Regions from separate parts of the Mesobacillus subterraneus genome, predicted to be linked through region 1. Evidence: a T-box and tRNA genes for the amino acid it is inferred to sense, from the RefSeq annotation. Region 1 holds a T-box; the other regions hold tRNA genes.
What was found. The T-box of region 1 lies ahead of proS (proline--tRNA ligase). A T-box ahead of a tRNA ligase gene usually reads a tRNA of that ligase, here a tRNA-Pro.
Positions count from the first base shown of each region.

Region 2: it encodes a tRNA-Pro, which carries the amino acid that the T-box ahead of proS (proline--tRNA ligase) is inferred to sense. The anticodon was not compared.
Region 3: it encodes a tRNA-Pro, which carries the amino acid that the T-box ahead of proS (proline--tRNA ligase) is inferred to sense. The anticodon was not compared.

Region 1 covers NZ_CP129019.1:2,186,237-2,196,601, forward strand. The annotation lists gene LC048_RS11260 (RNA polymerase sigma factor) at 157-735, shown strand; gene LC048_RS11265 (DUF4179 domain-containing protein) at 725-1,834, shown strand; gene proS (proline--tRNA ligase) at 1,936-3,372, opposite strand; T-box leader at 3,428-3,642, opposite strand; gene LC048_RS11275 (hypothetical protein) at 3,976-4,164, opposite strand; gene LC048_RS11280 (CZB domain-containing protein) at 4,917-5,639, opposite strand; gene LC048_RS25065 (methyl-accepting chemotaxis protein) at 5,572-5,823, opposite strand; gene LC048_RS11285 (protoglobin domain-containing protein) at 5,732-6,673, opposite strand; partial or broken gene LC048_RS11290 (DMT family transporter) at 6,990-7,485, opposite strand; gene LC048_RS11295 (Crp/Fnr family transcriptional regulator) at 7,498-8,196, opposite strand; gene LC048_RS11300 (DMT family transporter) at 8,236-8,661, opposite strand; gene LC048_RS11305 (STAS domain-containing protein) at 8,838-9,857, opposite strand; gene LC048_RS11310 (amino acid transporter) at 10,038-10,214, opposite strand.
Region 2 covers NZ_CP129019.1:4,167,969-4,178,333, forward strand. The annotation lists rRNA gene LC048_RS21680 (23S ribosomal RNA) at 1-2,459, opposite strand, end outside; rRNA gene LC048_RS21685 (16S ribosomal RNA) at 2,684-4,230, opposite strand; tRNA gene LC048_RS21690 (tRNA-Gly) at 4,349-4,422, opposite strand; tRNA gene LC048_RS21695 (tRNA-Pro) at 4,444-4,520, opposite strand; tRNA gene LC048_RS21700 (tRNA-Arg) at 4,539-4,615, opposite strand; tRNA gene LC048_RS21705 (tRNA-Leu) at 4,678-4,763, opposite strand; tRNA gene LC048_RS21710 (tRNA-Leu) at 4,822-4,906, opposite strand; tRNA gene LC048_RS21715 (tRNA-Lys) at 4,972-5,047, opposite strand; tRNA gene LC048_RS21720 (tRNA-Gln) at 5,176-5,250, opposite strand; tRNA gene LC048_RS21725 (tRNA-Asp) at 5,257-5,332, opposite strand; tRNA gene LC048_RS21730 (tRNA-Glu) at 5,377-5,451, opposite strand; tRNA gene LC048_RS21735 (tRNA-Ser) at 5,465-5,555, opposite strand; tRNA gene LC048_RS21740 (tRNA-Asn) at 5,572-5,646, opposite strand; partial or broken gene LC048_RS21745 (SprT family protein) at 5,767-6,241, opposite strand; gene cmpA (cortex morphogenetic protein CmpA) at 6,334-6,453, shown strand; partial or broken gene LC048_RS21755 (Tex family protein) at 6,485-8,654, opposite strand; gene LC048_RS21760 (PP2C family serine/threonine-protein phosphatase) at 9,002-9,601, opposite strand; gene sigB (RNA polymerase sigma factor SigB) at 9,598-10,365, opposite strand, start outside.
Region 3 covers NZ_CP129019.1:585,086-595,450, reverse strand. The annotation lists gene glgA (glycogen synthase GlgA) at 1-173, opposite strand, end outside; gene LC048_RS02970 (GlgC family sugar phosphate nucleotidyltransferase) at 170-1,198, opposite strand; gene LC048_RS02965 (glucose-1-phosphate adenylyltransferase) at 1,221-2,369, opposite strand; partial or broken gene glgB (1,4-alpha-glucan branching protein GlgB) at 2,287-4,250, opposite strand; tRNA gene LC048_RS02955 (tRNA-Glu) at 5,199-5,270, opposite strand; tRNA gene LC048_RS02950 (tRNA-Ser) at 5,274-5,364, opposite strand; tRNA gene LC048_RS02945 (tRNA-Asn) at 5,372-5,446, opposite strand; tRNA gene LC048_RS02940 (tRNA-Ile) at 5,460-5,533, opposite strand; tRNA gene LC048_RS02935 (tRNA-Gly) at 5,537-5,610, opposite strand; tRNA gene LC048_RS02930 (tRNA-His) at 5,617-5,692, opposite strand; tRNA gene LC048_RS02925 (tRNA-Phe) at 5,731-5,803, opposite strand; tRNA gene LC048_RS02920 (tRNA-Asp) at 6,136-6,211, opposite strand; tRNA gene LC048_RS02915 (tRNA-Met) at 6,215-6,288, opposite strand; tRNA gene LC048_RS02910 (tRNA-Ser) at 6,453-6,545, opposite strand; tRNA gene LC048_RS02905 (tRNA-Ile) at 6,561-6,637, opposite strand; tRNA gene LC048_RS02900 (tRNA-Met) at 6,677-6,753, opposite strand; tRNA gene LC048_RS02895 (tRNA-Ala) at 6,776-6,851, opposite strand; tRNA gene LC048_RS02890 (tRNA-Pro) at 6,869-6,945, opposite strand; tRNA gene LC048_RS02885 (tRNA-Arg) at 6,963-7,039, opposite strand; tRNA gene LC048_RS02880 (tRNA-Leu) at 7,067-7,155, opposite strand; tRNA gene LC048_RS02875 (tRNA-Gly) at 7,166-7,240, opposite strand; tRNA gene LC048_RS02870 (tRNA-Leu) at 7,261-7,345, opposite strand; tRNA gene LC048_RS02865 (tRNA-Lys) at 7,385-7,460, opposite strand; tRNA gene LC048_RS02860 (tRNA-Thr) at 7,471-7,543, opposite strand; tRNA gene LC048_RS02855 (tRNA-Val) at 7,563-7,638, opposite strand; rRNA gene rrf (5S ribosomal RNA) at 7,649-7,764, opposite strand; rRNA gene LC048_RS02845 (23S ribosomal RNA) at 7,912-10,365, opposite strand, start outside.

The sequences.
Region 1 (10,365 bases):
AGCACAAACTACTTCTCTGTAAAATCTGTTTCTAGAACAGTGTATGTCCGTTGGTCGGCATAGAAGTTAAATTGATCCACCTTTTTTATCAAAAATGAAACCAACGTACCCATTACGAACGACATACTAGTGAAAATAAATTATGGAGGTTGCCCAGTGAGTGAGGAAAAGAAACTAATCAATCAAATTCCGGCAGGTAATGGAGAAGCGTTCAGCCAGCTGGTTGAAAGTCTGCTTTCTTCTGCCTATCGAACGGCTTATCTTATACTTGGTTCACGGGATCTGGCAGAGGATGCTGTCCAGATTGCCCTTGAGGACTGCTATCTCAGCATTATGCGAGATCTGGAGATCCGCCACTTCAAAGCGTGGTTTTACCGGCTTGTCTATACCCGTTCGATCGATGTTTACCGAAAGCAAAAGCGAAATCAGTATTCTGATATTGAGGAAAATCCAGAAGCGATCTCCAAGATGCAATCCGGATCAGCTCAGGAAATGGCTGTTGAAAGTGAAACAAGACAGGAACTGCTACAGCTGATCACCCGTTTAAAGGATGAACAGCGTATTCCTTTACTGCTGTTTTACTTTGAAGATTTATCCGTGAAAGAGATCAGCGTCATTCTCAATGAAAACAGCAATACTGTAAAAACAAGGTTGTCACGAGGCAGGAAAAAGCTAGGAGAACTGATGAAAAAGCATAGCCACTTTCAGATGGAGGGGAACACTTATGGGATATGATAAGGATAAAATGCAGATCCCTGATTCGCTGCAAAAGTTTACAAAAGAGTTGCCGGGCCGATTCGCAGCTGGTGAATTTGTTGATGATCGGAGTGATCGAGTTGGCTATGAGCTTGAAGGGTTCAATAAATCTTTAAAAAAGCAGTGGACATTCTGGAAAAAAGCAGGTGTAACGACTGCCGCCATCGCTGCCAGCTTCATGCTATTTGTTGGTTCAGGGTTCGTTTCCCCTACGATGGCGAAAGTAGTATCAAAGATTCCTCCGTTAAGCTCAATCTTTAATAGCCCCGAACAAGACTTGTCAGAAAGACTGACTCAGGCTCTGAAAAAAGAAGGATATCCTGTGAAGCAAGTGAACGAGTTTGTCGGCGGCAAAAATGAAGGCATCATCATTACATTGGATGCCCCAGAAAAACAGTATCAGCAGATAGAAAATGATGTTATAAAAATCGGACATGACATGGTTAAGAGCAAGGAATTCAAAGGAACGAGAATTGAGGATTATTACGTAAAAGTAAGACCACATCGCGAACCTTCTGAAGAATGGAAACAGGAACAAGCTGAAATCGAAAAGGAAACTGCTGAAGTGTTCCAAATCGTCCAGGCTGCCCTTGAACCATTTGATTACCAGAACTCTGTCGGTTATATGGAAGGTAAAGTGGAACTTGAAATCCCAAGTATCGAAAAGCAGGAAAAAGTGGATCAAATCAAAAAGGCTGTAGAGGATGCCCTCGCTGCCAACGGCAGAGAGCATGTAGAGGTCAAACTCAGGAAGTTCGATTTGGCCAAACGCGAGCATTACGCACGCTGGAGTGACGCAGTTTCAGGAATTGGCCATGAATTCATGACCTATAAAAAATACAAAGTTTCTGGTGTGGGCTATAAAAGTAAAGACGGCTTTATGACCATTTTCATCACCATGAAATTGAAAAGCACCGACAAAGAAGCCGTCGCTCACGCCACTGACCTTCACACAATGGCCGTGGAATTCATCAAATCAGACGAAATATGGCCAAAAGTAAAGCAAGACCCATATAAGATTGTCATAATGACAAAAGATAAAAAGGAATTTAATACAGAAGAAAAACAGTTTAATTAAAGAAAGCAAAGGGATCATTCCCTTTGCTTTTTTGAGTCTTTTCAAGAAGTATGAAGCACAAGATACGTCACAGGTACGCCCCAGTGCTTCGCTATGCTCCTTTAATAAGCACGTGCAAACCAGACGGTATGTTTCGATTCGCTCCCACATTGAATGCATGTCTGTTTTTCTGTTGGTGGGTTAAATGGGATGTTTCGAGTTGTGAATTTTGTTTTTTCTTTTACGCTTTCTTCACAAGCATCGTCTCCGCACCAGCCTGCCAATACCCATCCTGGGATATTTTCACTTACCTTGGACTCAGCAATATGCTGTTCGAGCTGTTCCAGGGTATCAATATGAGTATGAGAATTCTCTTCACGGAATGCTTTTGCTTTTTCGAACAGACGAATCTGCATCGTTTCTAGTTCATTTTTAACTTTTTCGACCATGGATTCCAATGGCACAGAAATCTTCTCATCCATATCCCGAGCCTTCATCAAGCCCTGATTTTGATCTAAATCACGTGGTCCTAATTCAATACGGACAGGAACACCTTTTAACTCCCACTCATTGAATTTATATCCTGGTGATTGATCGGAATCATCAAGACGAACGCGAATACCTTCTGCTTTTAAAGCGGCGAAGATCTCATCCAGTTTCTCAATGATTGCCGGGTTCTTTTTCCAAGGGCCAACCGGGATTAGGACGACTTGTGTCGGTGCGATTCTCGGCGGCAGGACTAGACCCTGCTCGTCACCATGGACCATGATAACAGAGCCAATCAAACGAGTGGACGTACCCCATGATGTTGTATGTACAAATGTGTGTTTGTTTTCTTTATTCAAGTATTTAATATCGAATGCTTCCGCAAATTTCGTACCCAAGTAGTGGGATGTTCCTGCTTGCACGGCTTTTCCATCCCTCATCATTGCTTCGATCGAATAGGTGTCAACGGCACCTGCAAATCTTTCAGAAGGCGTTTTTTGCCCATCATAAACGGGAATCGCAAGCAACCCTTCGACCACTTCTTTATAAATATTCAACATTTGCATCGTTTCCTTGCGTGCATCTTCCTCGTCAACATGTGCTGTGTGACCTTCTTGCCATAAAAACTCAGAGGTGCGGATGAATGGGAGAGTTTTCTTTTCCCAGCGGAATACATTAGCCCATTGATTAATCAAAACAGGAAGGTCCCGATAACTTTTAATCCAATTTGAATACAAATGCCCAATCATCGTTTCCGAAGTTGGCCTCAACGCAAGACGTTCTTCTAATTGTTCTCCTGCAGCTTCAGTAACCCACGGAAGTTCCGGCGAGAAGCCTTCAATATGATCCTTTTCCTTCTGGAAGAAGCTTTCCGGAATCAACATTGGGAAATAAGCATTGCGGTGGCCTGTTTCCTTGAACCGCTTGTCCATTTCAGCCTGGATATGTTCCCAGATTTCATAACCATCCGGCTTAAAAGCAATACATCCGCGAACCGGAGTGTAATCAAATAATTCCGCTTTTTGAATCGTATCAATATACCATTTTGTAAAATCATTGCTTTGTTGTGCCATGTTCTTTTCCTCCTGAAAATTCAAGTATATAAATAAAAAAGCATAAAGAGTCCTATATAAGGACGTCTTTATGCTAATAGACGTGGTACCACCTTAGTTCAACATTCATTTAGAATGCCCTCTAAAAGTTTGTATCGGAACGACCCGGTTAGTTTTTTCGCTAACATCTCCGTGGCAGGGTTCAATAAGGAGGGGTGATATAGCTTTCAGCCAAGGCTATATTCTCTGCATTCACAATCCTTATTTACTTGATCACATCATTGATTACATATATATAAATAAATATATCAAGTTTCTAACAGGAATTCAAATTGAAGCAAAAAAATGCACCTTTTGTTACGAAAACAACTGAGAGCAGTAATTCCCCAACTGGTCGTTGGAACCTATTCTACTGCAATTAACCGAGTGAAAATAACATTAGTTAATGAACGCAACCGGTTCGGTTTTAAAGAACAAAAAAAGGATTCACGGCGCTTTTCGCACGGTAATTCCCAGTTAAATCAGCCGAAGCTTTAGCAGTAAAATTAGCTCAAAAAAACTCGAGCCAATATACTCCGATCCTGTTTTATAGGAGCACTTTGTTAAAGATTAGTACCCTTTAGTTCATTTATTTTTGTTATTAAAGAAATTTTTAAGATTTGGAGTTGGACTAAATGAAACTCCCAAAATCAATCCCCCATAGAGAGGTATATTCAATAATTTATTAGTTGAATAACCTAATAAATAAGGCATTCCTACTACAATTGACACTATTCCAATTATGAATAAGAATAACGCTATTTTCTTGTACATAAAATTTCACTCCCCGTTTTATCATTTAAATCCAATTTTCTTATTGCACATAACTGCTTCTATATTTTAATAAACAAAAAGTGCTACCGCCGCAGCACTAAAAGAGTGGACCTTCCCGTACCTGAATGAGGGAATCAGTGACAAATTGAAAAATAAGCGGAGAAATTCCCCCCTAATTTAAAAAAAACTCTAAAAATAGCTCAAATAGACGGAGAAATTCCGCCTATGGACTTGAAAAACAAGAAAATGGCCAACTATGCTCCGCTTAACCGGAAATTCTCCCCTTATTTACCAACATCCGAGACAAATGCCGCAGTATAAACGGAAAATCTCCGCTTATTGTAGGTCTTGTTGGTCACTCAAATAAGGATAATACCTCCTTTTTTTTTAAAAAACCATTAACTCACTAACCTGACCTTATGTCAAATAAACCCAGCTTTAATTTTATCATAAATATCCAACAAACCGCTTCCCATATTTAACAAACTAATTAGGATAAGAATTAACGTGATGCCAATAACTTCTGTCACCTTATTAATAGCGTTGTGAATTCCAATTGATGAAACACCTTTAAAGGCATAGAATACATTGACTTTTGTCCGAATTGGATTACTCTTTTGCCTGCGTATAATGTTTTTGTAATCGAAAACAGTCCCTACTATGATGAAAGGAGTCAGTTCCTGAAACATACTTGTTTTTTGCAATAACGACCAAAAGAGCATCCCGCCTTGGGAATGCTCCTTTTCTTCTTATTACATAATCAATGATTGTATATATGGTTTCTTCTTTTCGATGAGCTTGTTACGCAATTCATTCATCAAGGATACTACTTCCCTCGAGGCTTCTCCCATTTCTTGAAGTGTATGTTCTGCTTTTTCCCGATCTCCGTTATTTACTTCCTTAACCGCTCTTCTTGCTAATTCATGTATACGAATATGGGGCTGTTCGAGTTTTTTAAATGCCGGGTCGTCGCCAATTACCTTTTCTGCTGCTCCATAATACCATTTGCCAAGCCGACACGTTGTATGGGAGGCAACATCAGCTTCGGTCAGGTGTTCGAAACCAAGAATGATATTATACACTCTCCAGCGCCACAGTAGATGGTCGGTAATGGATAGTTGAATAAGGTCTTCCTGACTGTATTTCATATTATGTGATATCGCTTCGGTCCGATATTTATCGATCATTTTGCTAAGGTTATATACTGCCTGGCCGGTCTTCCTGGCAACTGCTTCACCTTTTTCGATAGCTTCTACCATTGACAGGTTGCGGTTCACGACATCATCCGTCGTTGCAGCCTGTTCTTCAGTTACAGATGAAATCTCTGATATATTTTTGCCAACGGTCTGCAGATTATTATTGAGGTTCTGCAATTCTTCTGCAACAGAGGTGGAGAAATCGACTCCTTTATGCAGGTTGTCGGAAATTGATTGGAAATGTGTTGTGATTGTATTGGGAAATACCCCCAAGATCATTGATATCACTGTTGATTGATGTCAAAGAACTCTTAGTATGATCTGCCAGCTTCCGTACTTCTTCTGCAACGACAGCGAAACCTTTGCCATTTTCACCTGCGCGGGCGGCCTCGATGGATGCATTCAATGCAAGCAGATTGGTTTGTTCTGCTATCTCGTGAATGAAGGAGATGACTCCTTTCATGCTCGATACTTTTTTTGTTTAATTCATCGACCGACGATACAACATGGATCTGCTGCTGATCGATTTCCTTGAAAGTGTATGTAACAGCATCAAGGTGCTTGATGCCCTTATCCAAATCATCAAGTTTTTCTATAGTAAGACTATTAATTTCACCAATTGTTGAGGCAATTTCTTCTGTAGAATCTGTCAGCTCTTCCATGGCAGCATTGATTGCCTGTGCTTCCTGCACTTGCTGAGCCTGGTAATCCAGTAGTTCTTTAACTTCCTCAATGTTGGCATTATATTCAATAATCTCAGCCAATCCGTGAATAAAGTCGCTTGCAGTGTGCTCCATATATGTCTCGATGATGAGTTGTTGATCTATAGTGATTAAAGCCTGGAAAGCAGTAATCATTTTGATCATTAGCTCCGGCTTATTCGCCCATTTTTCTGCGATTTTTATTGTAATCTGCTGACTTAAAATGTGGAAGACAGGAATCAGCCAATCGGGTGTCACACCTAATTTCTCATGCATTTCGGCAATCGTTCTCCGTTTAAATACATAATAAAGATCGAGATCATCTTCAAATAGACTGATTAAATACACATGGAAAGCTTGCTGTATATTTTCTTCATCAACTGTTCCCATTTTTTCAAGGATATGCGGGATTTCTTTAAATCGCACAATAAAACTCCCAAGAATTTCTTCGTGATATTCTGCGTAGAGCTCCTGCAATTGTGTTACCGTCTCTCGGTTTTGCTTGGTCATACCAAGGAATTTAAGCTTTTCTTTGAATCTTTCATTTGTTTCAATGTCAGTAATTCCTTCATTAAATATCGAAAACTTCCTCTTACTGGATAAGAAATTCACGCTGGCACCTCATCATTTTATATTCTTAGGTAGTTAGTACCTGTGTCAATATTTTAATAGTACCATTTAATTTTATATGTTTTTACATTTTTATGCATATAAACCCTTTTCTTCCCAACATTTTTGTCTAAATTATGAAAAAGGTTATGCTTAAGGACATACCTAATTCTTCTAAAATATAGCAAAGCGGGGACAACATAACTCTGATTGATTCATAGTAAGAGATAGGTCCCTTTTGCTGCAATTTCATGAAAAAAAAAAGCAAAGGGTAGCTGCCTAGCTCCCAGTGCTTTTAAAGTTAGCTATATACTATAAGTTACAATACTTCCACTTTTGAATCATGCTGTGAGGGGATAACTCCAGCTTCTTCTTTCCTTCCTTCGCTCCACTTAAAGACAATGGCTCCAGCTATTATGACGAGAACACCGAGAAATTGTTGAAGTGTAAACGGTACTTTCTCCAATCCCATCCAGCCTAATGAATCCCATAATACCGCGAATCCCAGCTGGGAAGTCAACACGATTGAGATCGCAAAGGTGGGGCCGAGAAACCTTATGGCCTGTACGATGCCTGCAACGACTCCGATTCCGAGCAAGCCGCTGAACCAGTACCACCATTTCATTTCCTGCAAACTGAATAGTTGGCTCCCTTCAAAGAACAGGCCGAGGATGAAGGATGCCAGGAATCCTAACCCTAATACTAAGGTCGTTGTCGTCCATGAACCCGCTTTTTCATTGACCTTGCTGTTGAAGATATTCTGCAGGGCCTACAAGCGTGCCCGCCATTAATGCAAATAGTACGCCTAAAAGCATGGTTTACCCTCCCTATTCATAAAGGTTTTCCTTAGCAACAGATTTGAGTCCATCTAAATCCTTGATTAAGATTGCGCCGTTGTCCCGCTCCACTAGACCATTTAATGAAAATTCTTTAATGATCCGGTTAAGATGACGATAGCTTGTTCCAATTAAATTGGCAATGTCAGTAAGATTAGACGTACTTACCTTCCCATTAACCAGCGCTTCGTTTTCATCATAGGCGACAGATACGAGATAGCTGGCTAGTCGAGTCTCAACCGGGTACAGGATATTATGGCGCATGAACTGGGATTTAATATAGAATTTTCTTGTAATGATTGTTAGCAAAAATTGCAGGAACGGCGAGTGGTCTTTTAAAAATCTTTTTAGCACAGTTTGCCGGACTCCAATCATGACGACAGGAGAAACAGCCTCCACCGTGTTGATCGTATCTATTTCCTGCACATATTCAATATCTCCAATAACTTCAAGCGGAGTTTTAAAGGAAAGAATCAATGTCTTACCCTCTTCTGACGTGGTAAATATCTTCACTTTCCCCTTAACCAGTATATATAGATTCTCAACAGCCTCACCCTGTGAACAGATCTGCTCCCCTATTTCAAATTCATATAGGGTTAGGTAAGGACGAATCTCCTCATTAAATAAACCTTCAATCTGGTGAGACCGCAGATACGTTTCGATCTGTCCCGATGCTTTTAATTCTTTCATAAGCGTTTCCCGCCCCTTTATTCTTCTTCATTCATCCGATTACCAACCCAGGATCATCACACCTGCTACCATCATTGAAATTCCAACCAGTTGCGGTCCTCTCATTTTTTGTTTTTTTACCTCAAACCATCCATTCCGGTCAATCAGGAACGTCATCCCAAGCTGTGCAATCAACATCGCAGAAACTGTCAGAGTGACTCCGATAAAATGAATTGCCGTAACGTTGCTAAAGACAACAATTGCCCCAAACGTACCGCCAATCAGATATAGCGGCCTTACTTTTCTGAGCCCTTCCCATTGTCCTTTTACAGCAAAAACCAGAACGAACAGAGCAGCTAAAAACCCGGTAAGTTGTGTAATTGATGCTGTCTGCCATGTACCAATATCCTGGCTAATCCTCGCATTAGCGACTCCCTGCAGCGTGATAAAAGCTCCACCTAAAAAAGCAAAAATTAAACCTTTCATTTCCTTCTCCCCAAATCTCATGTTTGTATTAATTAAATGACAGAACAAGGGGGTTCGGGAAGGACATATGTCCTGAAAACAAAAAAGTTCAATTGGCTCCACCAATCAATCATGCTGTTTTTCCAAACCAGAAAAAGGCTGAACCAGTTACTAACACTGTTCAGCCTCATTTTTATTTATTTCTTCTCCACCAATTCAAACCCATTCTGCTGGATGGCGTATTCGACTCCCTGCTGCAAGCTCGAGAAGGACTGGATTCCCTCGATTTTAACGTTGGAACTTAAAATTTGAATACTTAGTTCCGCTGATACACCTACAATAAAACAATGACCCCCGATCAGACGAATCGACTGGATCAATTTTTGAATTCCATGGATTGTATAGGAATCGACATTCTTGATACCTGTTAGATCAATTAAAAGATATTTTGCCTTAAGCCTTGTGACCTCAACCAATGATTTTTCAATCATGTTTGTGAGTCGCTCTTCATTGTATTTGCCTATCAACGGGATGACGAGAATCCCTTTCAGAACTGGAATGATTGGCGAGGAGAGCTCTTGTACCAATGAGTTGAGCTCTTCTGTTCGAGACTCCACCTTCTTTTCCAATTCAATAATGCTTTCCTGCTCTGTCTTCCTAGCAAGTTCATGGATGTTATGAGAAATAGTCACTTTGGATGGGAAGATTTCAATCTCATCATATTCATGGTCTTCCTGCTGACTTTTCGTCATTTTATACCACATGTCTTGCTTGAACAGTCCGCTGAAAATACCGTCCCAATGGCTTGGGAGCAATACACCGGCCTTATTTTTACCAGCAAGCTTGAAAATTCGGTGTTCCCAGCTATTTCGGATTCTCACGACAGCTCTTTTCTCTTCATAAGAGTAATCCTGAATTTCGAAGACTCCCCAGCCTGCGCTTTTGTATATATCACTATATTCGTTCAGCAACTCAACCACATCGGTCCTGCCTTCATAATAAGAGCTAACTAGATGACCCATGCGGAAGCCGGTCACTTCATAGACAGTAGTAGATACATCACTTCCGGAAATCTCTTCAATCGTATTCAGAAACAGCTCGATCGCTGAATCCCAGAAAAGCAGAGCCGGAGCGCCATCAAAAGTCAGTTCCCCTTCCTGGCTTTTCCATATGAATTCATTTTTGTTCACTTTTATTTGATGGTTAGAATGTCCCATTTCAGTACTCCCTCAATAGTATGTATTGGTTTCATTCTAACCAATATGATATTAGAATGCCAATTTGCTGGTTTGAAAACCATACAGAGGCATAGGAATGTAACATTTACCTTTATAAACTAGCTGAAATTCATATTCTAGCACTTGAAGAATTAGTTATTTTTGATGGATCACTTTATATTAATTCAACAGATTAGCCATTATGATAAAGAGTATGGATAGAGTAAAGAAACCAATCATGAAATAGCCAAAATACCTTAGCGGTTTAGGCAAGATTTTCAGATTTACATCTGTTGGGATTCCTTCAATTTTGTTCATGTGCTCCATTGCATCATTAATTGGCTGTTTTTCCGACATGATAGCACTCCTTATTTTTCCACATATCCCTATCAAATTCGGGACACACTGGTAAAAGTCCCATTGGCAAATAAACAAAAACTCAAGACTTCCATTTAGGGATATCCATTATTTTAATTGCGGTTTTCTGTCCGTGGTTATTCAAGAATAC
Region 2 (10,365 bases), 2.0 Mb from region 1:
TTGAGCGATGGCCCTTCCATGCGGAACCACCGGATCACTAAGCCCGACTTTCGTCCCTGCTCGACTTGTAGGTCTCGCAGTCAAGCTCCCTTGTGCCTTTACACTCTGCGAATGATTTCCAACCATTCTGAGGGAACCTTTGGGCGCCTCCGTTACTCTTTAGGAGGCGACCGCCCCAGTCAAACTGCCCACCTGACACTGTCTCCCGCCCCGATCAGGGGCGTGGGTTAGAATTTCAATACAGCCAGGGTAGTATCCCACCAGCGCCTCCACCGAAGCTGGCGCTCCGGTTTCTCAGGCTCCTACCTATCCTGTACAAGCTGTACCAAAATTCAATATCAGGCTACAGTAAAGCTCCACGGGGTCTTTCCGTCCTGTCGCGGGTAACCTGCATCTTCACAGGTACTATAATTTCACCGAGTCTCTCGTTGAGACAGTGCCCAGATCGTTACGCCTTTCGTGCGGGTCGGAACTTACCCGACAAGGAATTTCGCTACCTTAGGACCGTTATAGTTACCGCCGTTTACTGGGGCTTCGATTCAGAGCTTCGCGTGAGCTAACCCCTCCTCTTAACCTTCCAGCACCGGGCAGGCGTCAGCCCCTATACTTCGCCTTGCGGCTTCGCAGAGACCTGTGTTTTTGCTAAACAGTCGCCTGGTACTTATTCACTGCGGCTCATCTAGGCTATTCACCCAAATGAGCACCCCTTCTCCCGAAGTTACGGGGTCATTTTGCCGAGTTCCTTAACGAGAGTTCTCTCGCTCACCTTAGGATTCTCTCCTCGCCTACCTGTGTCGGTTTGCGGTACGGGCACCTTTTATCTCGCTAGAGGCTTTTCTTGGCAGTGTGAAATCAGGAACTTCGGTACTATATTTCCCTCGCTGTCACAGCTCAGCCTTCACGCAAGCGGGATTTGCCTCACTTGCAGCCTTACTGCTTAGACGCGCATATCCAACAGCGCGCTTACCCTATCCTACTGCGTCCCCCCATTGCTCAAACGATAAAGAGGTGGTACAGGAATATCAACCTGTTGTCCATCGCCTACGCCTTTCGGTACTCGGCTTAGGTCCCGACTAACCCTGAGAGGACGAGCCTTCCTCAGGAAACCTTGGGCATTCGGTGGATGGGATTCTCACCCATCTTTCGCTACTCATACCGGCATTCTCACTTCTAAGCGCTCCACCAGTCCTTACGGTCTGACTTCAACGCCCTTAGAACGCTCTCCTACCACTGACATCTAAGATGTCAATCCACAGCTTCGGTGATACGTTTAGCCCCGGTACATTTTCGGCGCAGAGTCACTCGACCAGTGAGCTATTACGCACTCTTTAAATGGTGGCTGCTTCTAAGCCAACATCCTGGTTGTCTAAGCAACTCCACATCCTTTTCCACTTAACGTATACTTTGGGACCTTAGCTGGTGGTCTGGGCTGTTTCCCTTTTGACTACGGATCTTATCACTCGCAGTCTGACTCCCACGGATAAGTCTTTGGCATTCGGAGTTTGTCTGAATTCGGTAACCCGATGAGGGCCCCTAGTCCAAACAGTGCTCTACCTCCAAGACTCTTACAACGTGAGGCTAGCCCTAAAGCTATTTCGGAGAGAACCAGCTATCTCCAAGTTCGATTGGAATTTCTCCGCTACCCACACCTCATCCCCGCACTTTTCAACGTGCGTGGGTTCAAGCCTCCAGTTGGTGTTACCCAACCTTCACCCTGGACATGGGTAGATCACCTGGTTTCGGGTCTACGACCACATACTAATTCGCCCTATTCAGACTCGCTTTCGCTGCGGCTCCGTCTTCTCAACTTAACCTTGCATGGGATCGTAACTCGCCGGTTCATTCTACAAAGGCACGCCATCACCCATGAACGGGCTCTGACTACTTGTAGGCACACGGTTTCAGGATCTATTTCACTCCCCTTCCGGGGTGCTTTTCACCTTTCCCTCACGGTACTGGTTCACTATCGGTCACTAGGGAGTATTTAGCCTTGGGAGATGGTCCTCCCAGCTTCCGACGGGATTTCTCGTGTCCCGCCGTACTCAGGATCCACTCAGGAGGGAACGAAGTTTCAACTACAGGGTTTTTACCTTCTATGACGGCCTTTCCAGACCACTTCATCTACCCCGTTCCTTTGTAACTCCATGTTGAGTGTCCTACAACCCCAAGAGGCAAGCCTCTTGGTTTGGGCTATGTCCCGTTTCGCTCGCCGCTACTCAGGGAATCGCGTTTGCTTTCTCTTCCTCCGGGTACTTAGATGTTTCAGTTCCCCGGGTCTGCCTTCAATACCCTATGTATTCAGGTAAAGATACTGTTCCATTACGAACAGTGGGTTTCCCCATTCGGAAATCTCCGGATCAAAGCTTACTTACAGCTCCCCGAAGCATATCGGTGTTAGTCCCGTCCTTCATCGGCTCCTAGTGCCAAGGCATCCACCGTGCGCCCTTTCTAACTTAACCTAAAAGGTCATTTCTCTATTAAATAGAGAGAAAAACTAAAATGGCGATCACTCGGTTTTTTCTTGGTTCTTCTTACTTACGATTATCTAGTTTTCAAGGAACAAAAAAGTCTTGAGGCAATTGCTCCCTCAAAACTAAACAAACAAAAGTCAACTATGTGGATTACATCCACAGTACGAACCAGAAGGTTCGCATTCCGATTGCCTTTACGGCAATATCCTTAGAAAGGAGGTGATCCAGCCGCACCTTCCGATACGGCTACCTTGTTACGACTTCACCCCAATCATCTGTCCCACCTTAGGCGGCTGGCTCCATAAAGGTTACCCCACCGACTTCGGGTGTTACAAACTCTCGTGGTGTGACGGGCGGTGTGTACAAGGCCCGGGAACGTATTCACCGCGGCATGCTGATCCGCGATTACTAGCGATTCCGGCTTCATGCAGGCGAGTTGCAGCCTGCAATCCGAACTGAGAATGGATTTATGGGATTGGCTCGACCTCGCGGCTTCGCGACCCTTTGTTCCATCCATTGTAGCACGTGTGTAGCCCAGGTCATAAGGGGCATGATGATTTGACGTCATCCCCACCTTCCTCCGGTTTGTCACCGGCAGTCACCTTAGAGTGCCCAACTGAATGCTGGCAACTAAGATCAAGGGTTGCGCTCGTTGCGGGACTTAACCCAACATCTCACGACACGAGCTGACGACAACCATGCACCACCTGTCACTCTGTCCCCCGAAGGGGAACGCCCTATCTCTAGGGAAATCAAGAGGATGTCAAGACCTGGTAAGGTTCTTCGCGTTGCTTCGAATTAAACCACATGCTCCACCGCTTGTGTACCCGTCAATTCCTTTGAGTTTCAGCCTTGCGGCCGTACTCCCCAGGCGGAGTGCTTAATGCGTTTGCTGCAGCACTAAAGGGCGGAAACCCTCTAACACTTAGCACTCATCGTTTACGGCGTGGACTACCAGGGTATCTAATCCTGTTCGCTCCCCACGCTTTCGCGCCTCAGCGTCAGTTACAGACCAGAGAGCCGCCTTCGCCACTGGTGTTCCTCCACATCTCTACGCATTTCACCGCTACACGTGGAATTCCGCTCTCCTCTTCTGCACTCAAGTTCCCCAGTTTCCAATGACCCTCCCCGGTTGAGCCGGGGGCTTTCACATCAGACTTAAGGAACCGCCTGCGCGCGCTTTACGCCCAATAATTCCGGACAACGCTTGCCACCTACGTATTACCGCGGCTGCTGGCACGTAGTTAGCCGTGGCTTTCTGGTCAGGTACCGTCAAGGTACCGGCAGTTACTCCGATACTTGTTCTTCCCTGACAACAGAACTTTACGACCCGAAAGCCTTCATCGTTCACGCGGCGTTGCTCCGTCAGACTTTCGTCCATTGCGGAAGATTCCCTACTGCTGCCTCCCGTAGGAGTCTGGTACCGTGTCTCAGTCCCAGTGTGGTGATCACCCTCTCAGGTCGGCTACGCATCGTTGCCTTGGTGAGCCGTTACCTCACCAACTAGCTAATGCGCCGCGTACCATCTGTAAGTGACAGCCGAAACCGTCTTTCAGCTTCCCCTCATGAGAGGGAAAGGATTATCCGGTATTAGCTCCGGTTTCCCGAAGTTATCCCAGTCTTACAGGCAGGTTGCCCACGTGTTACTCACCCGTCCGCCGCTGATCTTCAAAAGCAAGCTAATGAAGATCCGCTCGACTTGCATGTATTAGGCACGCCGCCAGCGTTCGTCCTGAGCCAGGATCAAACTCTCCAAGAAAGAGTATGAGTTTAGCTCATAATTTAAAACGTTGGCTAGTGATCAACTATATAATAGAAGTCACTATAAATATTGTTTGTTGACGCTTGTTTGTTTAGTTTTCAAAGAACAATGAAATTGGAGCGGGTGAAGAGAATCGAACTCTCATCATCAGCTTGGAAGGCTGAGGTTTTACCACTAAACTACACCCGCATATAAAGTTGAAATACTGAATGGTCGGGAAGACAGGATTCGAACCTGCGACCCCTTGGTCCCAAACCAAGTGCTCTACCAAGCTGAGCTACTCCCCGTTATTAAGGAAAAAATAATGGCGCGCCCGAAAGGAGTCGAACCCATAACCTTCTGATCCGTAGTCAGACGCTCTATCCAATTGAGCTACGGGCGCATTGTTTTTAATAGCAACTTTTATATCTTACCACACCCGATAAAAGGTGTCAACACTTTTTTTGGTGCGGCCGAGAGGACTTGAACCTCCACGGGGTTGCCCCCACTAGGCCCTCAACCTAGCGCGTCTGCCATTCCGCCACGACCGCAAAACATGACAGGATTATATAATAACTAATCGAGATTCATTATTAAACAGGTAATTAATGGTGCGGGTGAAGGGAGTCGAACCCCCACGCCTTGCGGCGCCAGATCCTAAGTCTGGTGCGTCTGCCAATTCCGCCACACCCGCATATTGATATTCATTCGCCGAAGCGAAAATTAAGGAAAGTTATTTTCGCTGGTGCGAAAAAACTTTGGTGAGCCATGAAGGACTCGAACCTTCGACCCTCTGATTAAAAGTCAGATGCTCTACCGACTGAGCTAATGGCTCGTATTAAACAAAACCCTAAACAAGTTTTGTTTGAAATCCTGTGCTCAAAAGACCTTCGGTCTTCCTCGCAAGTTGCCGCTGATGTTGTTCAATGAAGCGAGCAACTGACTGAGCTAATGGCTCAAAAATGGCTGGGCTAGCTGGATTCGAACCAACGCATGTCGCAGTCAAAGTGCGATGCCTTACCGCTTGGCTATAGCCCAATAAAATGGCGGTCCCGACCGGGATCGAACCGGCGATCTCCTGCGTGACAGGCAGGCATGTTAACCGCTACACCACGGGACCAGATATGGAATTATAATATTACTTTCGCTGTCGCGAAATAATCTTGGTGACCCCTACGGGATTCGAACCCGTGTTACCGCCGTGAAAGGGCGGTGTCTTAACCGCTTGACCAAGGGGCCATTTAAAAGGTTCTGGCGGAGAAGGAGGGATTTGAACCCTCGCGCCGGTTACCCGACCTACACCCTTAGCAGGGGCGCCTCTTCAGCCTCTTGAGTACTTCCCCATACCTTAAAAATTAATGGCTCCGCAGGTAGGATTCGAACCTACGACCGCTCGGTTAACAGCCGAGTGCTCTACCACTGAGCTACTGCGGAATAACTTTAATTTTCGATGTCGTTGTCTTGTCGACTCTTACTATTATAGGGAGCTGCCCAGCAAAAGTCAAGGGTGTTTTTGATAAGTTTTTTATTTCTTTTTCAGAAGCCCTCAAAGCCTTATTCTACAGTCATTTCCTTCACCTTTATCAGCTTCCCCCGGCATTTTCCACACACGTATTTCAAGGTATTGATAGATTTTTTGCGACGATAGGATAACTTACAGCTGCTGCACTGATAAAAAACGAACTTCTGTTTCGCCCTTCTCTTTTTTCTCCTCCGGAAGAACAGAACAAAACCTCGGGGCATCTACCTTCTTTAATAGATCTCGAAAATCTTTATCGCGATGCTTGTAGCCTTTTCCTTCTATATGAAGATGGTAATGGCAAAGTTCATGCTTGATGATCCCAACCAACTCCGCCTCGCCAAGCTGCTCAAAATACTTTTTATTAATTTCAATGTTGTGGCTGCTCAGCATATAGCGGCCGCCAGTTGTCCGAAGTCTTGGATTGAAGAATGCCTTATGCCTGAATGGCTTATGGAAGTATTCATTGGAAATCGTCACTACAAGACTATGCAATTCTTGATCAGTCATCTTTAAAACGCCTGCCTTTTATAGAACATGACAACCCATTATAGCATATATTAATGTTACCTTTTAACGCATTATCTTAAGGAGGTATTGCCATGCCTGTCTGGTTTCAGAATCAAATGAAACGAGCCTTCTATGAGAAAAATCGGTATCAAATCAAACTTTTAAACCAATGTTGGTACTTTTATAGAAATAAACAAAATTTAAACGATTAGAAGACTGCAGGAATCCCTGCAGTCTTCTGTATTATGCCTGGTCAGGCTTAAGCATCGTCAAGGCGACGCGACCTTTTTTTCTGATCGACACTGTCCACCCATACCGTGACTACATCCCCAACGGATACAATATCCAGCGGGTGTTTTACGAATCGATTGCTTAGTTTTGATATATGGACCAGTCCATCTTGTTTTACACCAATATCAACGAATGCACCGAAGTCAACCACGTTCCGTACAGTACCTTGAAGCTCCATTCCCGTTTTTAGGTCCTCTAGCTTCAATACATCCTTTTTCAAAAGTGGCGCCGGAAGCTCATCTCGCGGATCCCTTTCAGGCCTTATGAGTGCATCGATAATATCCTTCAGCGTAAGTTTTCCGATTCCTAGTTCATCTGCTGTTTGATCGATGTTGATTTTAGCAAGCGCGTCCTTCAAATCCCGAGTGCCTAAATCCTTTGTTTTGAATCCCAGGCTATCAAGGAGCTGTTTTACCTCACCATAACTTTCCGGGTGGATGCCGGTCCGGTCAAGAGGTTCTTTCCCATCAATGACACGCAAGAATCCAATTGCCTGTTCATAGGTCTTGGCCCCGAGGCGCGGAATTTTCTTCAACTGAGTCCTGCTCGTAAACTTTCCTTCTTCTTCTCGCTTCTTTACTATGTTATTGACCACTGTTTTTGAAAGGCCAGATACGTACTGCAATAAAGAAGATGAAGCTGTATTCACATTGACGCCTACCTGGTTAACTGCCGTCTCAACAACGAATGTCAGCGACTCGGATAGTTTTTTCTGGCTGACATCATGCTGATATTGACCGACACCGACGGATTTCGGATCGATTTTAACAAGCTCCGCAAGCGGGTCCTGCAATCTGCGGGCAATCGATACCGCACTTCGTTCTTCTACCTGAAAGTTAGGGAATTCTTCGCGGGCAAGATCGGATGCGGAATAGACACTCGCGCCTGCTTCATTAACAATAAGATAATAAATTTCTTTATCCATCTCTTTCAGGATGTCTGAAACGAATTGTTCTGTTTCCCTGGAAGCAGTTCCGTTACCGATTGCAACCATTTCCACATCATACTCTTTCAGGACTTTAATGAATTTGTCCTTTGCCTCAGTATTTTTCGAGCCAGAGGTATGAGGGTAAATCACACCGATCGACAAAACTTTTCCTGTTTCATCTACGGCAGCCAGTTTACATCCCGTTCTGAATGCCGGGTCTACCCCGAGAACAACCTTCCCTTTTAACGGAGGCTGCAAAAGCAGCTTTCTGAGGTTTTCCGAGAAGATGTGAATTGCTTGCTCTTCAGCTTTTTCTGTCAGTTCATTCCTGATCTCGCGTTCGATTGACGGCTGAATCAGACGCTTATATGCATCCTCGATCGCTTCTGTTACTGAAGCAGCTGTGATAGAGTGATTTTTAGTAACCCATTTACGCTGCAAAAAGCTCATGATGACATCTGTTTTTGGCTTTATTGAAACCCTCAACAAATCTTCTTTTTCACCGCGGTTTAGCGCAAGGATTCTGTGCGGCACCACTTTATTGACTGGCTCGGAATACTCATAATACATCTCATAAACATTCTTCTCATCCTGCTCTTCATTTTTTACGGATGAATCGATGGATCCAGATTTATAGGTTTCATTCCGAATCCATTTGCGGCTGTCTGCGTCATCGGAGACAACTTCAGCGATGATGTCTTTCGCCCCTGCAATCGCATCCTCGATAGATTCGACACCTTTCTCTTCTGAAAAAAACTCCCGGGTTTTTTCTTCGAGATTTCCGTTCACAGGGAACTCCAGCATCCACTGAGCAAGCGGCTCAAGTCCCTTCTCTTTTGCAACAGTCGCTTTTGTTCTTCTTTTTTGCTTGTATGGCCGGTATAAATCTTCTACTTCCTGAAGCTTGATTGCTTTTTCAATGTTCGACTTCAGTTCGTCAGTCAGCTTTCCTTGTTCTTCAATGAGCCTGATGACTTCTTCTTTTCGCTGTTCTAAGTTCTGTATGTATTGCCATCTTTCAACGATGTCACGAATTTGCACTTCATCAAGCGCACCAGTCATTTCCTTTCGGTAACGGGCTATGAACGGTACAGTGTTTCCTTCATCAATTAATGAAATGACACTTTGCACTTGTTTAGCTGTTAACGATTGCTCTTTGGCAATGATTTTTACATATTGATCCTGCTTATCCATTGTTTGAGTCAAGAGACAATCCTCCATAATCTATATTGATATTACTTGTCACTTTAATAGTGTACCAAAATAAGCGGAAGGTTTACAGTGAGCTCAGGTCTTCCCGCTATATTAGCATCTCATCAATGTACACACAGGATTAATCCCTTTCCCATTTCTCATAGAAAATAAAGAACAATAAGCGCAAGCGCTGCCCGCCGATAACGCCACGTCCTTTGGCTGTCCGGTCTAGCACATCTACAGGACGGAAGCGCCTCGAGGGGCTAGGCGCTGGAGGAAAACTACATGTAGTGAACCTCACTGGAATAATTAATAATTTCCACAACAAACAAAAAGAAGCCCACCGGCTAAAGTAGACTTCCCACAATAAAAGTTGCATCATCCATTGAGTTTGCATATTCACTTTTAATTTGCTCTGCGATGGCACCTACTGAGCGATACCCATTCAATATCGTTTTAGCGCCGTGGATATTATCAAAACCGTCTGAGTAAATCAGGAATTTTGACTGTGGCTCATAAATGAATCTCTGGGTGTGAAATACCTGCGGTTTCCCTGACAGATAACCTGTTACAGGCAATGGGTATGTCAGCTTGCCATTTGAGGTATAGAGGAAGAACCGGATATTTCCGACACAGCTGTATACAAATTCGCGGGTTTCGAAGTAGACTTTGAAGATCGAGACAGCGGCTCCTCTTTTTTGCACTAAAATATTGTTGCAGTATTTCATGAGCGTATCTACGTCTTCGTGATGGTGTTGCTCTACTACTGAAACGACAGCGGCAGAAGCTTCATGGGCATATTGCCCCGACCCTAATCCATCAGCAAGTACACAGACAAAATATTCATCAGTAGCTGTATAATAATAGCTGTCACCGCACTCTATTTTACCTTCTTTGATTGTCTGGTAAGCATAAAGTTCTATTTTGTCTTTGAACTGTTGGATCATGTAATGTACTCCGAGTTGTTGTTTTCAGCATGGATCGCTTCTTGAAGCTTTTTAATCGCTCTTCTTTGAAGTCGTGATACATGCATCTGTGAAATACCAAGCTTGTCCCCTGCCTCTTTCTGGCTAAGAGTATCAAGGTAGGTATATTGGATAATTAACTTTTCGCGTTCGCTTAATACATGCAGTACTTTTTCGAGCACCATTCTTTGATTGATCTTTTCATAACCTTCATCAATGTTTCCGACGATGTCCAACAGGGTTACTGTTCCTCCATCAGAATCGGCTTCTATTGAATGGTCAACGGATAAGGCCTGGTAGCTTTTGCCCATCTCCATAGCTTCCAATACTTCTTCTTCGGAAACCTCGAGTGCTTCAGCGATTTCATCTACCCGTGGAGAGCGGTGTAAGTGTGTGGTCAAATCTTCGACAGTCGTCTTGATTTTTGGACCAAGCTCCTTTATCCTCCGCGGTACGTGGACACTCCACGTTTTATCTCTTAAGAATCTTTTGATTTCTCCAATGATGGTCGGTACGGCAAATGCCTCAAAGCTTTTGCCAAATGTTTCATCATAGCGTCGGATGGCCACTAAAAGTCCAATCATCCCAACCTGGAAGATATCTTCGTGAAATGACCTTCCTTTGGAATATTTTCTGGCGATTGTTTCGACAAGGTTTTGATAATGAAGAACCAGCTCATTTTGGGCGTCTGCATCCTCATGCAGCTGGTAGGCTTTGATTAATTTATTAATCTCTTCTTTTGGCCT
Region 3 (10,365 bases), 1.6 Mb from region 1:
ACTTTCTTCATTTCAGAACGGAATCTCTCAGGTATCAAACCATATTTCGGTAATATGACCCGGACATCCGTCCCCAGCTTTTTGAGTCCTTTTGGAAGTGAGCCCGCTACATCCGCCAGTCCGCCTGACTTGATGAACGGGACACATTCCGAAACGGCAAATAATACCTTCACGACCTGCTCCCCACTCCCTGGACCGTACCCTTGCGGATAACAGCCGGTGATTCTGCTGGCGCTGTTATCACAGTTCCTGCTTCAATTCTTACATCCTTATCAACAATCACTGAATCCAATTGACAATTCTCCTTAATCTGCGTCTTCTGCATGATGATGCAATTGCGGATGACGGTACCCTTGCCGATTTTTACTCCGCGAGCAATGATGCTGTTTTCGACAGTCCCTTCAATCATTCCGCCATTGGCTACCATCGAATTTCTTACGGATGCATCATTATCATAACGGGTAGGCGGCTCATCCTTCACCTTGGTCAGGATTGGCCTGTCTTTCGGGAACAACTCCTTCCAGACTTCAGGTTTAAGCAAATCCATGCTCGTTTTAAAATACTGATCAATTGTATCAACCATCGAGGCGTACCCTTCAAAGTTGTAGTAGCAGAGATGGAACTGGCTATCATGATCAGACGCGACATCCCTCATATTTGAGTAGCCAGTTTCATTGCGCGTCGTGATCAAATCCATCAATAATGTCTTTTTAACAAGGTACATGCCTAAGGATTTTCCTTCCTTATGCACCTCCGTGATATCGCACCCTGACTTGATATGCCAATCCAGCAGCGGCTGGAAATCCATATTGAATACCGTATATGAGTTAGCAATCAATGCATACTCCTGTGCAGCCCGTTCAAAAAAATCAATGTTGTCAGCAAAATGGTCCAGCGTGCCAATTCCTGTATAATGTTTATCCAGGTTAGGCGCAGGGAAGAAAAATAGTCCATCCCTTTTCCGGTTAAGATCCCAGTTCCTCCCTGACCCCAAATGGTCCATCAGCGATCTGTATTGAAATTTAGGGAAAATCGCTACGCTCTGGATTCCAGAGTTGACCATATTGGAAAGGATAAAATCAATCAGTCTGTATCGCCCGCCAAACGGGATTGCTGCCACCGACCGGTGAATGGACAGTTCATGCAGATCATCGTGAACCGTTGTCGCATCTATTACTCCTAATAGTTGTTTATTCATTTCTTTTACCTCCTGAATCGGTTCAATTGGATTGCAATTCTCCGATGGTTTCTTCAGATACTAGTGTAATGTCATTCTCGCTCTCGTCCGGCTTTATGATTGTTCCATCCGGAACATAGACACCAGGGGATACAATCGCTTTTTCAATCACACAGTTGTGTCCGATCACAGCATCTGGCATGATAACAGTTTCCTTTATAACCGCTCCCTTTTTCACCGTCACTCCCTGGAATACTACCGTTCTGGAAACCTCTCCTTCAATTTTGCAGCCTTCATTGACCAGTGACTCTGATACTTCCCCTTCTGGGCAAATATATTGCGGAGGCTGATTTGGATTGACAGAGTAGATTCGCCAAGAGTGATCAAACAGGTTCAACTCACATTCTTTATCCAATAAATCCATATTCGCTTCCCAAAGACTTTGCACTGTCCCAACATCTTTCCAGTAGCCTTTAAAAGGATAGGCAAATAAGTTCATATTTTCTTGTATTAACAGAGGAATGATATCCTTGCCAAAATCATGGCTGGAATCAGGATTCTGGTCATCCCTTATCAGATATTCCCTTAAAACGTTCCATTTAAAAATATAAATCCCCATCGAAGCGAGATTATTTTTCGCTATGTCCGGTTTTTCTTCGAATTCAGTGATTCTCAGCTCAGAATCGGTATTCATGATTCCGAACCGATTCGTCTCTTCCCAAGGCACCTCTATGACCGAAATGGTCACATCAGCACTTTTTTCGATATGGTAATTGAGCATAGATTCATAATTCATTTTATAAATATGGTCACCAGAAAGAATCAACACGTACTCAGGGTTATACTGATCTAGGTAGTTCAGGTTCTGAAAAATGGCGCTAGCGGTACCGGAATACCATTTCACTTCGGAGCTTTCAGAATAAGGCGGCAGTACCGTCACACCGCCATCCTTCCTGTCGAGGTCCCATGCGCTGCCGATGCCAATATAAGAATTGAGCAAAAGCGGCTGGTACTGCGTTAATACGCCTACTGTATGGATTCCTGAGTTCGTGCAATTGCTTAACGGGAAATCGATGATTCGATATTTGCCTCCAAACGGGACAGCAGGCTTAGCGAGATTCTTCGTCAATGAGTGCAGCCGGCTTCCTTTTCCTCCTGCCAACAGCATTGCTACGCATTTCTTCTTTTGCATGATTGTTTCTCCCCTTTCTTTTTATAACAGGACGTAAAACTGAGATTCCGAATGGAGAAATATTCATCTCTATAGAATATGGTCTTCCATGGAAGGCTATTTCTTCAGCTTTCATTACTTTTTTATTGATGACACCCGAACCTCCAAAAACCAGGGCATCACTGTTCAAAATTTCCCGATATTCACCCTGCTTTGGCACGCCGATTCGATAATCGCTATATACTTTTTCTGTAAAATTGCAAACGATGACCAGAAGTTCTTCAGGATTCTTCCCTTTTCTGATAAATGAAAAAATGGACTGGTCACGGTTATCAGCATCGATCCACTCAAAGCCTTCATAGCTTTGATCGACCTCATACAGCGGCTTTGAACGCTTATACAATTTGATAAGTTCCTTATTATAATGGTTCATCTTTTCGTGCATTTCATAATTGAAAAGATTCCAGTCCAACTGTTCCTTATCCTTCCATTCCGAGAACTGCCCAAATTCAGTCCCCATGAACGTCAGCTTCTTTCCTGGGTGTGCTGTCATGAACCCTAGCAATCCCCTCAGCTGTGCGAACTTTTGCCAGTAATCGCCCGGCATCTTATCAAGAAGAGACTTCTTCCCGTGGACGACTTCATCATGTGAAAAGGGCAGAACAAAATTCTCTGAAAATGCATAAAGCAACGAAAAGGTAACTTTCTCATGTATATGCTTCCTGTTATGGGATTCTTCCTCCATATACTTCAATGTGTCATTCATCCATCCCATGTTCCACTTGTATGTAAAACCAAGACCGCCATACTCCACAGGAGCCGTCACCTTCGGCCAGTCAGTCGAATCCTCTGCGATCATCAGCGCTCCCGGCTCATATTCCTTGACCGCTTTGTTCAGCTTTTTTAAAAACTCTACTCCATATTGGTTCGCCGCATGGATGGAATTCGGCCAGTAGATGATATTGGCCCACAGCATCAACCCTGAAGCCGTCAATATGGTATTTCTCCAGCCAGAAAAGTGCACTCGAAATCAGGAAGCTCTGTACCTCTGTTTTTCCCAAGTCGAAGTTGGCAGTTCCCCAAACATGGTTCTCACGATCATTCTCCCGCTGATATTCAAACACATAGCTGCCATCAAACTGGTACAGCCCATGAGCATCCTTGCAAAAATGCCCCGGAATCCAATCAAGGAAGACCCCGATTCCGTTTTGGTGGCACCTATCAACGAAATACATGAAATCATGAGGCGAACCATACCTGCTTGTAACCGAAAAATAGCCTGTGGATTGGTAGCCCCAAGAGATGTCGAGCGGATGCTCAGTTAGAGGCAATAATTCGATATGTGTGTATCCGTGCTCAACAATATATGGGATTAACTCATCAACGAGCTCGCGATATGTAAAGAACGAACCATCCTCATGCTTTTTCCATGAACCCACATGCAGTTCATAAATGAACATCGGCTCATCGAATGTGCTCCTCTTCTCACGCTTCTGAAGCCACTTCTGGTCGTTCCATTTGTAGCCGTCTATTGAGTAGACAATCGAAGCTGTGTCTGGCCTTAATTCAGAGAAAAATGCATAAGGATCAGATTTGAGCCTTCGTTCACCAGACGCAGTTACGATCTCATATTTATAAATGGCCCCGGTCAAGTCCCCCTCAAGAGCGAGCTGCCAGACCCCCCTCCTGATTGACTTTATGAAACTCGTAGCCATTTCCATCCCAATTATTAAAATCACCTGCAAGCCTGACCTGAGCCGCTTTAGGAGCCCACACACAAAATCGAGTATATGTTTCAATTCCTTTTTTAATGACATGTGCTCCAAATAAATTGTAACTCTGGAACAGATTGCCTTCATGGAACAAATGTAATTCATACTCTGTAGGATTAATCACCAAGATCCTTCCACCTGCCTTCCGTAAAACTTATGAAAACTCCCTTTTTAAGTAGTATTCTAGTTACCATATAAAATCCCTTGTGAACATTTTTTAAATATTTCGACAATAATACTCATTAAATAATGATATTCGACAAATCCAACTAAATGGTAGCGCTTCAATGTACTAAATCTTCCAATTGCGCGGTATTTGTAGAACGAAAGTTGAATATAGAATAATTATTTTTGGGAAGGGTGAGTTGATTTTATTATGTTTGATAGAGAAACGAGAATAAAAAACATTTTTGTATTGATAACGTTTTCATTTTGTAGAAGAAGTGATGAGAGAGTGTTTGGATATGAGGGCTACTAAATTTGACATGCTACGGAAGTGATTAAGCAATTTAATTTCGGAGTGATATCGGAGTGATAGTTGTACAGCTAGCCAGATCATGTGACTGTCTCGTTATTTACGAGTAGTAAGTGCCGTACACTCGCTTCCTTGGTCATTAGGTTATCTATCACTTCTATATATGACCGGTTTTCTTCTTTATCCCATTAACCGGGTACATATCTCTTCTTTATGTGACCGGTTTTTCTCCTTTGTTACTTAACCGAGTACATATATATCTTAATGTCATTATGAATATCCGCTTTGCTTAGTACTTGATGCTGCTTACTGTAATTCTTAAACAGCACCTCAGAGCAAGTTCGAAGCAAATACCTGGTTGCTGTGTGGAATTTTTTAAGAGCAGAACAAAAAGCGCAAGCGCCTCGTTCAGCCCCGACAAGCGCTGGAGGGCCTGACAGTGAAGTCGTTCTTTGACTTCATTGGCAGGACCGAAGCGTCTCGAGGGGCTAGGCGCTGGAGCTGGATTAGGAAAACTACATGTAGTTATCCACACTTAAATAATTTTATAATTTCCTAAAAAATAAAAAAAACTGTTAGCATAAATGCTAACAGCTTTCCTTATGACCCCTACGGGATTCGAACCCGTGTTACCGCCGTGAAAGGGCGGTGTCTTAACCGCTTGACCAAGGAGCCTAGTGGCGGAGAAGGAGGGATTTGAACCCTCGCGCCGGTTACCCGACCTACACCCTTAGCAGGGGCGCCTCTTCAGCCTCTTGAGTACTTCCCCATAAAAATGGCTCCGCAGGTAGGATTCGAACCTACGACCGCTCGGTTAACAGCCGAGTGCTCTACCACTGAGCTACTGCGGAATAATATAAAAAATGGGCCTAAGTGGACTCGAACCACCGACCTCACGCTTATCAGGCGTGCGCTCTAACCAGCTGAGCTATAGGCCCTTATGGAGCGGGTGAAGAGAATCGAACTCTCATCATCAGCTTGGAAGGCTGAGGTTTTACCACTAAACTACACCCGCAAAAAATGGGGCGACTGATGGGAATCGAACCCACGAATGCCTGAACCACAATCAGGTGCGTTAACCACTTCGCCACAACCGCCATGTCAATTATTGAATATTACTTGAAATTAAATAAGGTGGCTCAGGACGGAATCGAACCGCCGACACAAGGATTTTCAGTCCTTTGCTCTACCGACTGAGCTACTGAGCCACTATAATATTGCACCCTAAACTTTTACCAGTTTAAGTCCTTTGTTCGAATGACCTTCGGTCTTTCTCACAGATTGCCGCAGAAGCTTATTCAGGATGTGAGCAATCTGCTCTACCGACTGAGCTACTGAGCCACTATAAATATTGCTTCCTAAACTTTTACTGGTTTAGGTCCTTTGCTCGAATGACCTTCGGTCTTTCTCGCAAGTTGCCGCAGAAGCGTATTCGAAGATGTGAGCAACTTGCTCTACCGACTGAGCTGCTGAGCCACTAAAATATTGTTGTCTAAACTTTATTAGACCTATGTCATTTACTCGTTTATTAGAGTAAAAATGGCGGTCCCGACCGGGATCGAACCGGCGATCTCCTGCGTGACAGGCAGGCATGTTAACCGCTACACCACGGGACCAGATTGCGGGGGCAGGATTTGAACCTGCGACCTTCGGGTTATGAGCCCGACGAGCTACCGGACTGCTCCACCCCGCGACGATATTAATCATATAATAATGTTTATGCTCTAAGTGAGCATGGACTGTCCCGATCTCAGGAAGCTTAATCAAGAAGCAGCTCGATCGGTACAACTCGCAGCATATTCAGTGAAGTAACGCTCGTTGCTCCACCCCGCGACGATATTAATGATATTAAAATTATGGAGGAGGTAGAGGGATTCGAACCCCCGCGCGGTGTTACCCGCCTGTCGGTTTTCAAGACCGATCCCTTCAGCCAGACTTGGGTATACCTCCGTATGAAATAAGCAATGGTGGACCTTGTAGGACTCGAACCTACGACCGGACGGTTATGAGCCGTCTGCTCTAACCAGCTGAGCTAAAGGTCCAGGATATCCTAGATTGAATAGGTTCAACCAGATTGAATTTGGTAGCGGCGGAGGGGATCGAACCCCCGACCTTACGGGTATGAACCGTACGCTCTAGCCAGCTGAGCTACACCGCCAAATTATTATTTAAAATTTATATGGTGGAGCCTAGCGGGATCGAACCGCTGACCTCCTGCGTGCAAGGCAGGCGCTCTCCCAGCTGAGCTAAAGCCCCATATAATATAAGTAGCATGGTCGGGAAGACAGGATTCGAACCTGCGACCCCTTGGTCCCAAACCAAGTGCTCTACCAAGCTGAGCTACTCCCCGATAAAGAGAAAATATAATGGCGCGCCCGAAAGGAGTCGAACCCATAACCTTCTGATCCGTAGTCAGACGCTCTATCCAATTGAGCTACGGGCGCAATATAAATGTTTATTAGCTAACTTGGTGGTGCCGAGGACCGGAATCGAACCGGTACGGTAGTCACCTACCGCAGGATTTTAAGTCCTGTGCGTCTGCCAGTTCCGCCACCCCGGCTTAGGAACTATGGAGCGGAAGACGGGATTCGAACCCGCGACCCCAACCTTGGCAAGGTTGTATTCTACCACTGAACTACTTCCGCAAACCTTATGTTTTTAAAAATGGTGCGGGTGAAGGGAGTCGAACCCCCACGCCTTGCGGCGCCAGATCCTAAGTCTGGTGCGTCTGCCAATTCCGCCACACCCGCATATTTGGTATAATGTTATTTTACTTTCGTAAAAAACATTGGTGAGCCATGAAGGACTCGAACCTTCGACCCTCTGATTAAAAGTCAGATGCTCTACCGACTGAGCTAATGGCTCGTACAAAAGGTGCCGGCAAGAGGACTTGAACCCCCAACCTACTGATTACAAGTCAGTTGCTCTACCAATTGAGCTACACCGGCATAATGAGTAGAAAATATATGGTGGAGGATGACGGGATCGAACCGCCGACCCTCTGCTTGTAAGGCAGATGCTCTCCCAGCTGAGCTAATCCTCCATTTGAAACTGCCCGGCGACGTCCTACTCTCACAGGGGGAAACCCCCAACTACCATCGGCGCTGAGAAGCTTAACTTCCGTGTTCGGTATGGGAACGGGTGTGACCTTCTCGCTATCGTCACCAGACATTTTTTAAAGACAATCTCTATTATACTGTCTTTTATTCATTTTGCAAGAGAAAATTTTAAAAAGTTATTTTGCTTAACAAAAAACTTTATTCCCTCAAAACTAGATAATGTGTAAGAAGAATTCAAGAAAAACGAGTAATCTAATTTGGTTAAGTCCTCGAACGATTAGTATCAGTCAGCTCCACACGTCACCGCGCTTCCACCTCTGACCTATCAACCTGATCATCTTTCAGGGTTCTTACTAGCTTGCGCTATGGGAAATCTCATCTTGAGGGGGGCTTCATGCTTAGATGCTTTCAGCACTTATCCCGTCCGCACATAGCTACCCAGCGATGCCTTTGGCAAGACAACTGGTACACCAGCGGTGCGTCCATCCCGGTCCTCTCGTACTAAGGACAGCTCCTCTCAAATTTCCTGCGCCCACGACGGATAGGGACCGAACTGTCTCACGACGTTCTGAACCCAGCTCGCGTACCGCTTTAATGGGCGAACAGCCCAACCCTTGGGACCGACTACAGCCCCAGGATGCGATGAGCCGACATCGAGGTGCCAAACCTCCCCGTCGATGTGGACTCTTGGGGGAGATAAGCCTGTTATCCCCGGGGTAGCTTTTATCCGTTGAGCGATGGCCCTTCCATGCGGAACCACCGGATCACTAAGCCCGACTTTCGTCCCTGCTCGACTTGTAGGTCTCGCAGTCAAGCTCCCTTGTGCCTTTACACTCTGCGAATGATTTCCAACCATTCTGAGGGAACCTTTGGGCGCCTCCGTTACTCTTTAGAGGCGACCGCCCCAGTCAAACTGCCCACCTGACACTGTCTCCCGCCCCGATCATCAGGGCGTGGGTTAGAATTTCAATACAGCCAGGGTAGTATCCCACCAGCGCCTCCACCGAAGCTGGCGCTCCGGTTTCTCAGGCTCCTACCTATCCTGTACAAGCTGTACCAAAATTCAATATCAGGCTACAGTAAAGCTCCACGGGGTCTTTCCGTCCTGTCGCGGGTAACCTGCATCTTCACAGGTACTATAATTTCACCGAGTCTCTCGTTGAGACAGTGCCCAGATCGTTACGCCTTTCGTGCGGGTCGGAACTTACCCGACAAGGAATTTCGCTACCTTAGGACCGTTATAGTTACGGCCGCCGTTTACTGGGGCTTCGATTCAGAGCTTCGCGTGAGCTAACCCCTCCTCTTAACCTTCCAGCACCGGGCAGGCGTCAGCCCCTATACTTCGCCTTGCGGCTTCGCAGAGACCTGTGTTTTTGCTAAACAGTCGCCTGGGCCTATTCACTGCGGCTCATCTAGGCTATTCACCCAAATGAGCACCCCTTCTCCCGAAGTTACGGGGTCATTTTGCCGAGTTCCTTAACGAGAGTTCTCTCGCTCACCTTAGGATTCTCTCCTCGCCTACCTGTGTCGGTTTGCGGTACGGGCACCTTTTATCTCGCTAGAGGCTTTTCTTGGCAGTGTGAAATCAGGAACTTCGGTACTATATTTCCCTCGCTGTCACAGCTCAGCCTTCACGCAAGCGGGATTTGCCTCACTTGCAGCCTTACTGCTTAGACGCGCATATCCAACAGCGCGCTTACCCTATCCTACTGCGTCCCCCCCATTGCTCAAACGATAAAGAGGTGGTACAGGAATATCAACCTGTTGTCCATCGCCTACGCCTTTCGGCCTCGGCTTAGGTCCCGACTAACCCTGAGAGGACGAGCCTTCCTCAGGAAACCTTGGGCATTCGGTGGATGGGATTCTCACCCATCTTTCGCTACTCATACCGGCATTCTCACTTCTAAGCGCTCCACCAGTCCTTACGGTCTGACTTCAACGCCCTTAGAACGCTCTCCTACCACTGACATCTAAGATGTCAATCCACAGCTTCGGTGATACGTTTAGCCCCGGTACATTTTCGGCGCAGAGTCACTCGACCAGTGAGCTATTACGCACTCTTTAAATGGTGGCTGCTTCTAAGCCAACATCCTGGTTGTCTAAGCAACTCCACATCCTTTTCCACTTAACGTATACTTTGGGACCTTAGCTGGTGGTCTGGGCTGTTTCCCTTTTGACTACGGATCTTATCACTCGCAGTCTGACTCCCACGGATAAGTCTTTGGCATTCGGAGTTTGTCTGAATTCGGTAACCCGATGAGGCTACTAGTCCAAACAGTGCTCTACCTCCAAGACTCTTACAACGTGAGGCTAGCCCTAAAGCTATTTCGGAGAGAACCAGCTATCTCCAAGTTCGATTGGAATTTCTCCGCTACCCACACCTCATCCCCGCACTTTTCAACGTGCGTGGGTTCGAAGCCTCCAGTTGGTGTTACCCAACCTTCACCCTGGACATGGGTAGATCACCTGGTTTCGGGTCTACGACCACATACTAAATTCGCCCTATTCAGACTCGCTTTCGCTGCGGCTCCGTCTTCTCAACTTAACCTTGCATGTAATCGTAACTCGCCGGTTCATTCTACAAAGGCACGCCATCACCCATGAACGGGCTCTGACTACTTGTAGGCACACGGTTTCAGGATCTATTTCACTCCCCTTCCGGGGTGCTTTTCACCTTTCCCTCACGGTACTGGTTCACTATCGGTCACTAG